2 regions of the Methylibium sp. T29-B genome follow, and region 1 is predicted to be linked to the other one. Evidence: riboswitches for the same ligand, from Rfam matches in the RefSeq annotation. Region 1 holds a riboswitch; the other holds the start of a gene.
The links. Region 1 has a riboswitch for thiamine pyrophosphate ahead of thiC (phosphomethylpyrimidine synthase ThiC). Riboswitches for the same ligand answer to the same signal wherever they lie in the genome.
Positions count from the first base shown of each region.

Region 2: another riboswitch for thiamine pyrophosphate. It lies ahead of Y694_RS09225 (TonB-dependent siderophore receptor); the one in region 1 lies ahead of thiC (phosphomethylpyrimidine synthase ThiC).

Region 1 covers NZ_AZSN01000197.1:175-4,471, reverse strand. The annotation lists partial or broken gene thiC (phosphomethylpyrimidine synthase ThiC) at 1-1,439, opposite strand, end outside; TPP riboswitch at 1,513-1,616, opposite strand; gene Y694_RS19330 (sigma-54-dependent Fis family transcriptional regulator) at 2,028-4,028, shown strand; partial or broken gene phaR (polyhydroxyalkanoate synthesis repressor PhaR) at 4,141-4,297, shown strand, end outside.
Region 2 covers NZ_AZSN01000042.1:17,283-21,579, reverse strand. The annotation lists gene cobA (uroporphyrinogen-III C-methyltransferase) at 1-135, shown strand, start outside; gene fdxA (ferredoxin FdxA) at 188-511, shown strand; gene Y694_RS09230 (NAD(P)/FAD-dependent oxidoreductase) at 535-1,635, shown strand; TPP riboswitch at 1,754-1,866, shown strand; gene Y694_RS09225 (TonB-dependent siderophore receptor) at 1,965-4,067, shown strand; tRNA gene Y694_RS09220 (tRNA-Asn) at 4,104-4,179, shown strand; gene Y694_RS24185 (hypothetical protein) at 4,281-4,297, shown strand, end outside.

The sequences.
Region 1 (4,297 bases):
GCGGTGCCGAACCAGCCGATCATGGCCGCGCCGATGGCGCTGGCGATGTGGTCGTAGCCGGGCGCGATGTCGATCGTCAGCGGCCCCAGCGTGTAGAACGGCGCCTCGTGGCAGTGCTCGAGCTGCTCGTCCATGTTGGCCTGGATCATGTGCATCGGCACGTGGCCCGGGCCTTCGATCATGGTCTGGACGTCGTGCTTCCAGGCCACCCGGGTCAGCTCGCCCAGCGTGCGCAGTTCGGCGAACTGGGCCTCGTCGTTGGCGTCGGCGGCCGAGCCGGGGCGCAGGCCGTCGCCGAGCGAGAAGCTCACGTCGTAGGCCTTCATGATGTCGCAGATGTCCTCGAAGTGCTCGTAGATGAAGCTCTCGCGGTGGTGCGAGATGCACCACTTGGCCATGATCGAGCCGCCACGCGAGACGATGCCGGTGCGGCGGTCCGCGGTGAGGTGGATGAAGGGCAGGCGCACGCCGGCGTGGATGGTGAAGTAGTCGACGCCTTGCTCGGCCTGCTCGATCAGTGTGTCGCGGAAGATGGCCCAGGTGAGGTCCTCGGCCACGCCGCCCACCTTCTCGAGCGCTTGGTAGATCGGCACGGTGCCGATCGGCACCGGCGAGTTGCGCAGGATCCAGTCGCGCGTGGTGTGGATGTTGCGCCCGGTGGAGAGGTCCATCACGTTGTCGGCGCCCCAGCGGATCGCCCACACCAGCTTCTCCACCTCTTCCTCGATGCTCGACGTGACGGCCGAGTTGCCGATGTTGGCGTTGATCTTCACCAGGAAGTTGCGGCCGATCGCCATCGGCTCCACTTCGGGGTGGTTGATGTTGGCCGGGATGATGGCGCGGCCGCGCGCCACCTCGTCGCGCACGAACTCGGGCGTCACGATGGCCGGGATCTGCGCACCCATCGGGTTGCCGCGCAGGCGCTGTTCGCGCGGGGCGTCGCCGAGGTACTCCCGCATCCACTCGCGCTTGCCGTTCTCGCGCAGCGCCACGTACTCCATCTCGGGCGTGACGATGCCGCGGCGCGCATAGTGCATCTGCGTGACGTTGGCGCCGGCCCTGGCACGGCGCGGAGGCCGCTGCAGCGCTGCGGCGTCGAGGCGCAACTGTTCGATGCGCTGGGCCTCGCGGTCCTCGTGCTTCGCGCCGTCGTCCAGCGCCTGGTGCAGCCGGCCGGCATAGACCTCGGTGTCGGCACGCTCGTCGAGCCAGGGCGTGCGCACGCTGGGCAGGCCGCGCTTCACGTCGATCGCGACGCCGGGCTCGGTGTACGGACCCGAGGTGTCGTACAGCGAGACGGTCTCGCCGTTGGTCAGCGTCACTTCGCGCATCGGTACGCGCAGGTCGCTGCGCGAGCCTTGCAGATAGGACTTGCGCGAGGCGGGGAAGGGCTCGCGTGTCAGCGAGAGCAGGGTGGCGAGCTTGTCGGGGGCGTTCATCGTGGGCTCCTTCGTGAGAGTGATTGCTCCGAAGGTCGCCCCATGAAGACGCCCACCCGGGAAGGGGTGACGCCGCTGGAGTGAGAGCTCTTCTTCCGCCGGTACTAACCGGTTCAAGTTCGCGGGTTCGGATAACCGTCTCAGCACGCAGAACAGCGTGCACCCCGGAGCAGTGGTCATTGTGGAAGGGGGCGGGAACGACTGTCAATGCAGGGCGGCGATGAATTTCAGTCGAATCGTTTTCACGCGCCCGAACGCGATGCGACATCTGTCGCAGGCGAGGGTCTGCGTGCGACAGATGTCGCAGGCCTCGAGCGCGTGGAGATGGCTTGGCGTCAGGTCCGCGCAGGAGAACGAGCGCGACGCGGCCGAGGGCGCCGGTGGGCATGCTGCGTGCTATTGCAGGGGCGGTCGCTGCAGCGCGTGCAGTGGCCGCCGGTGTGTCCGGGACGCGCCTTTCGCGTGGCGCGCCCCATGAATCCCGGGGGTTTCCGCTGTGGCACAGCCCATGGCGATCGGGCGATCATCGAACAACAAGAAGAACTTCAGCCATCGGGAGTAGACGGCAGAAGCCATCGGAGGTGACGAATGATTTCTGAGCGCACGCAGCACATCGACAACGTGGTGTCGGTTGTCACCAACCCCATCGACGAGGCGTCCGAGAAGAGCCGCGTCTACAAGTCCTGGGCCCGCTGCGTCAACGACTACGGGCTCGATCCTTCTCGGCCGACGCCGGCGCGCATCCTGCCGTCGCAGGAGGTGCGCGAGCACCAGCAGCAGATCGAGGAGTTCCTGCGCGTCGCCCGCTCCGGCATGGAAGACATGTACCGCCGCGTGGCCGACCTCGGCTACATGCTGCTGCTGACCGACGCCGCCGGCATCACCGTCGACTACATCGGCAATCCGGCGTGGGACAGCGAGCTGCGCGCCGCCGGCCTCTACCTCGGCGCGGACTGGAACGAGGCTCACGCCGGCACCTGTGGTGTCGGCACCTGCCTGATCGAGCAGACCCCGATCACCTGCCACCAGGCCGAGCACTTCGACGCGACGCACATCGGGCTGACCTGCACCACCGCGCCGCTGTTCGACCCGAACGGCAAGCTGCTGGCCGTGTTCGACGTGTCGGCGCTGCGCTCGCCGCGCGCCAAGGACAGCCAGCACCTCGTGTTCCATCTCACGTCGATGTACGCGCAGATGATCGAGGACGCGAACTTCCTGCGCCACTTCCGCAAGAACTGGATCCTGCGTCTCGGCAAGTCCTGCGGCCTGGTCGACGTGTCCGGTGACACCATGCTGGCCTTCGACGACGACGGCCTGATCGTCGGGGCCAACACCGGCGCGCGCGCCAAGCTGTGGCCGTCGGCGCGCGGCCGTCAGGGCGGGGCGCTGGTCGGTCGCTCGCTGTCGGAGGTGTTCGCCACGCCGATGGAGGCCATCTGGCGCATCGCGCGGGCCGGCACGGGCCTGGACGTGTCGGTCACCTGCTCGGAGCCGCGTGAGCACTACTACGCCACGGTGGTCGCGCCGCGCGAGAAGGGCTCGCTGACCTCGCTGCTGGCGGACCGGCCGGTCACGGTGTCGACCGTGGCCCGCTCGGCCGACAGCTTCCCGGCGCTGGACCGGCTGGCCGGTGGCGACCCGGCGATGGACCGCCTGCTGGTTCAGGCCAAGCGCCTGGTGGACCGCAAGGTCAACATCCTGATCCATGGCGAAACCGGCTCCGGCAAGGAAGTGTTCGCCAAGGCGCTGCACGAATCGAGTTCGCGCGCTCGCATGCCTTTCATCGCGGTCAATTGCGCGTCGATCCCCGAGTCGCTGATCGAGAGCGAGCTGTTCGGCTACACGCCGGGCAGCTTCACCGGCGGCAAGAGCAAGGGCATGAAGGGCCTGATCCTGCAGGCCCACGGCGGCACGCTGTTCCTCGACGAGATCGGCGACATGCCGCTGCATCTGCAGACGCGCTTCCTGCGCGTGCTGTCGGAATCCGAGGTGCTGCCTCTGGGTGCGGAGCGGCCGATCCCGGTCGACTTCACCGTCATCGCCGCGACCCACCGCGACCTGCGCGACCGCGTGGCCGCGGGCACCTTCCGCGAAGACCTCTACTACCGCCTGTGCGGCGCGACGATGTCTCTGCCGGCACTGCGCGAGCGCGCCGACAAGCGCTACCTGATCGAGTCGGTCTTCAACGACGAGGCCAAGGGCCTGACCGAGCACGCCGGCATTTCCGCCGAGGCGATGGAATTGCTGCTGACCTACAGCTGGCCGGGCAACATCCGCGAATTGCGCAACGTGCTGCGATTCGCGCTGGCGATCAGCGGCGACGGGCCGGTGACGGTCGACGACCTGCCGCAGGAGATCGGCATGCAGCGCCTGGGACATGGCCGGCCGCTGCAGTTGCAGGCGAGACTGGGCGACGAAGGTATCGCGATGGCCGCGGGCGTTGACGACATCGACGCGGAGCGACTGCTCAACTCGCTCAAGCGCAACAAGTGGAACATCACGCTGGCCTCGCAGGATCTGAAGGTCTGTCGGGCCACGGTCTATCGGCAGATGAAGCGCTTCAAGATCACGCCGCCGAACCACCAGTAGCGCGCCGGGGGACCGCCCACCGCGCTGCAGTTGCTGCGGCGCGGCGGGAAAACCCTCCGGAGCCGCTGGCGCCCGCCTCCTAGAATGGGAATCCTTCTCAGGAGAGGATCCCATGACGCAAGCGAAAGTCCGGTCCCCGCGCAGCACGACCGCGCCGGCCGACGAAGCCCCGGACGCCGGCAACCTTCGGGTTCTGAAGAAGTACCCGAACCGCCGCTTGTACGACACCCAGACCAGCGGCTACATCACGCTGGCCGACGTGCGGCAGA
Region 2 (4,297 bases), on a different contig from region 1:
AGCGGCCGACCCGCCGTGGTGACGGTCGGTGTCGGGGCCGCGGCCCTGCCGCATGTCGCCGCGCGGCAGGCCCTGCGGACGCGAGACCCCGCCTGCGTCCCGGCGACCCGTTCCGTGAAAACCCCGAACCCTTAAAATTGTGTGCTTTGCGTCGTTCGACGCCGTCCCTCACCCACCCCGAACCGCCATGACCCACGTCGTCACCGAAGCCTGCATCCGCTGCAAATACACCGACTGCGTCGACGTCTGCCCGGTGGATTGCTTCCGCGAAGGCCCGAATTTCCTGGTGATCGACCCCGACGAGTGCATCGACTGCGCCGTCTGCATCCCCGAGTGCCCGGTCAATGCGATCCTGCCCGAGGAAGACGTGCCCGGCGACCAGCAGCAGTTCATCGCGATCAACGTCGAGCTGTCGAAGAAGTGGCCGAGCATCACGAAGCGCAAAGCCGCCCTGCCCGATGCCGACGACTGGAAAGACCGTACCGACAAGCTCGGCGAACTGATCCGCTGACCGAATCCACCTTGCCTTTCCTCATGGACCCGCAAATCAACCCCGCCATCACCGCCACCGCGAACAGCCACGACGGCCCGATCGAGACCGACGCGGTCATCGTCGGTGCCGGCCCGGTCGGCCTGTTCCAGGTGTTCGAGCTCGGCCTGCTCGAGATCAAGGCCCACATCATCGACTCGCTCGCCTACCCGGGCGGTCAGTGCATCGAGCTCTATCCGGACAAGCCGATCTACGACATTCCCGCGGTGCCGGTGTGCACCGGCAAGGAACTCACCGACAACCTGCTCAAGCAGATCGAGCCCTTCGGTGCCACCTTCCACCTGGGCCAGGAAGTCACGCTGGTGAACAAGCGCGACGACGGTCGCTTCGACCTCGAGACCAGCAAGGGCACGCGCTTCATCACCAAGACCATCTTCATCGCCGGCGGCGTGGGCTCGTTCCAGCCGCGGCTGCTGAAAGTCGACGGGCTCGACCAGTTCGACAGCAGTCAGCTGCACTATCGCGTGCGCAACCCGAGCGCCTTCGCCGGCAAGAACCTGGTGATCGTGGGCGGCGGTGATTCGGCGCTCGACTGGACGCTGAACTTCGTCCAGGACGGCCCGAACAAGGCCGAGAGCGTGATCCTCGTGCACCGCCGCGACGGCTTCAAGGCCGCGCCAGCCTCGGTCGCGAAGATGAAGGAACTGTGCGACGCCTACGAGATGCAGTTCATCGTCGGCCAGGTCACCGGTTTCGAAGCGGCCGAAGGCCAGCTCCGCAGCGTGAAGGTGACCGGCGGCGACGGCGTGACCCGCGTGGTGCCGCTCGACATGCTGCTGGTGTTCTTCGGCCTGAGCCCCAAGCTGGGCCCGATCGCCGAGTGGGGCCTGAACATCGAGCGCAAGCAGGTCGTGGTCGACACCGAGAAGTTCGAGACCAACGTCCCGGGCATCTTCGCGGTTGGCGACATCAACGTCTACCCGGGCAAGAAGAAGCTCATCCTCTCGGGCTTCCATGAGGCCGCGCTCGCCGCTTTCGGCGCCGCGCCCTACATCTTCCCCGAGAAGCGCATCCACCTGCAGTACACCACCACCAGCCCGAAGCTCCACAAGGTGCTGGGCGTGGAAACGCCGGTGTTCGACTGAGCGCGGCACGTCGCGTCGTGAACGGAGCCCGCCGCGTGCGGGCTCCTTCTTTTTGGGCGTGCGCGCTACAGCCGGTGATCCGCACGTCATAATCCGTACGTGTCGCGCAGCACCGCGCGACACCAGCTAGGGGTGTTGACCCGCTCTCGCAAGAGGCCCGGGCTCGACTGAGAAAGTCCCTTCGAACCTGATTGAGGTAATCCTCGCGCAGGGAAGCGATCTTCGGTGTGCCTCGCCCCGCCCTGCGGGTGCGTCCACCTTGCGGAACCGCCGCCCTGCCGTCGCATTGGAAGCACGATGCAACGTCTCGACCGTTCACTCTCACCCACGTGGCACTCGCCACGCTGGCCAGCACCGCAACTGCCCAGGCGGCCGACGACACGGCGACGTCCCTGCCCACGGTCAGCATCTCGGCGCCCCGCGAAAGCAACCGCGCCGAACTCACCGGCTTCGGCGACATCCCGCTGACGCGCAGCCCGCTGCAGGCGCGCGTGATCGGCGAGGAGCAACTCAAGGACACGGGCGCGCAGAACCTGCGCGCGCTGACCAGCCAGGACGCCAGCGTCAGCGACGCCTACAACAGCGTGGGCTACTGGGACTCGCTCACGGTGCGCGGCTATGTGCTCGACCAGCGCTACAACTACCGCCGCGACGGGCTGCCGATCAACGCCGAGACCGCCATCGCCCTGGACAACAAGGCGCGCATCGAACTGTTGAAGGGCACCAGCGGCATCCAGGCCGGCACCAGCGCGCCGGGCGGCCTGGCGAACCTGGTCGTCAAGCGGCCCGATGCCGACGTGCGCAGCGCCACGCTGGCCTGGCGCGGCGCGAACAGCGTGCTCGGCGCGGTGGATCTGGCCACCCGCTTCGGCAACGACCGGGCCTTCGGCGTGCGCGTCAACGTTGCGGCCGAGCACCTCGACCCCGAATTGCGTGCCGCGAAGGGCAAGCGCCACCTGTTCGCGCTGGCGGGCGACTGGCGCCCCACGCCCGACACCCTGATCGAGGCTGAAGTCGAGACCAGCCGCCGCTCGCAGCCCAGCCAGCCGGCCTTCAGCCTGCTCGGCGATCGCGTGCCCAGCGCGAACCGCATCGATCCGCGCATCAACCTGAACAACCAGCCGTGGTCGCAGCCGGTGGTACTGGAAGGACAGACCGCCAGCCTGCGCCTGACGCAGCGCTTGAACGCCGACTGGAGCGCCAAGGCGCACTACGGCACGCAGCGGCTCCACACGGACGACCGCCTGGCCTTCCCCTACGGCTGCGACGCCGAGGGCAACTATGACCGCTACTGCAGCGATGGCAGCTTCGACCTCTACGACTTCCGCAGCGAGAACGAGCGCCGCGTCACCAACGCGCTCGATCTGTCGCTGCAGGGCCGGTTCGCCACCGCGGGCCTGGCTCACCAGCTGACCGCCGGGGTGCTGTTCTCGCGCTTCAAGGCGCGTTTCGAGCAGCAGATCTACACCTACGCCGGCGTGGGCAGCATCGACGGCAGCGCCGTCACGCCGCCAGGGCCCGCGATCCTGAGCGACAACACGGATCGCACGGAGCGCAACACCGAGCTCTACCTGCGCGACGTGATCCAGCTCACCCCCGCCCTCAGCACCTGGCTCGGCCTGCGCCACACGCGCCTGCACCGCGACGCCGTCACCACCTCGGACACCGAAGCCACCGGCTACGGCCAGAACGTCACCACGCCGTGGATCGCGTTCAATTACGAGTGGCGGCCCGGGCTGATGAGCTACGTGAGCTGGGGCCAGGGCATCGAATCGCAGGTCGTGCCGAACCGGCCGCTCAGCTACAGCAACCCCGGGCAAGCGCTTCCCGCGCTGAAGAGCCGGCAACTGGAGTTCGGCCTCAAGGGCCGCACCGACGCACTGGACTGGAACCTGACCGCCTTCGACATCGACCGGCCGGTCTACGCGCGCGACGACAGCGTGGTACCGAGTCCGCTTCGATCCGATGGCAGCGCACGGCATCGCGGCCTGGAAGCCGGCATCGAGGCCCGAACGGGGGCGTGGACCTGGGTCGCCAGCGCCATGCTGCTGCATGCCGAGCGAACCGACAGCGCCGACCCTGCGGTCGATGGGCAGCGCCCGCCCAACGTGCCCGAGCGCGTGTTCAAGCTGCAGACCCAGTACGCGGTGGCCGGCTGGGCCGGGCTGAGCCTGCAGGGCGGCATCGTCGCCGAGAGCGACCGCACGCTGCTGCCGGACGACGGCGCGACGCGCATCCCCGGCTGGGCACGCGTCGACCTGGGAGCGCGCTACGCCCAGAAGATCGACACACGCACGCTGGTGTGGCGCATCGGCGTCGACAACGTCCTCGACCGACGCGCCTGGCAGGAATCGCCCTACCAGTTCGAACACGCCTACCTCTACCCCATGGCACCGCGCACCTGGCGCGTCTCGCTCAGCGCGGACTTGTGAGCGCGACAGCGAAGCCGCTATAATCTGCGGCTCAATTCCTCGATAGCTCAGTCGGTAGAGCGCCGGACTGTTAATCCGTAGGTCCCTGGTTCGAGCCCAGGTCGGGGAGCCAAGAAGTGTGGGGGTTAGCCGGTAAGTGCCTGCTAACCCCTTTTGCTTTAGTAGGCGGGTAGTAGGCAAGTGACGCTTGTTCGCACTACGCGCTTGCTCAAAATGGAGATCGCGATGTT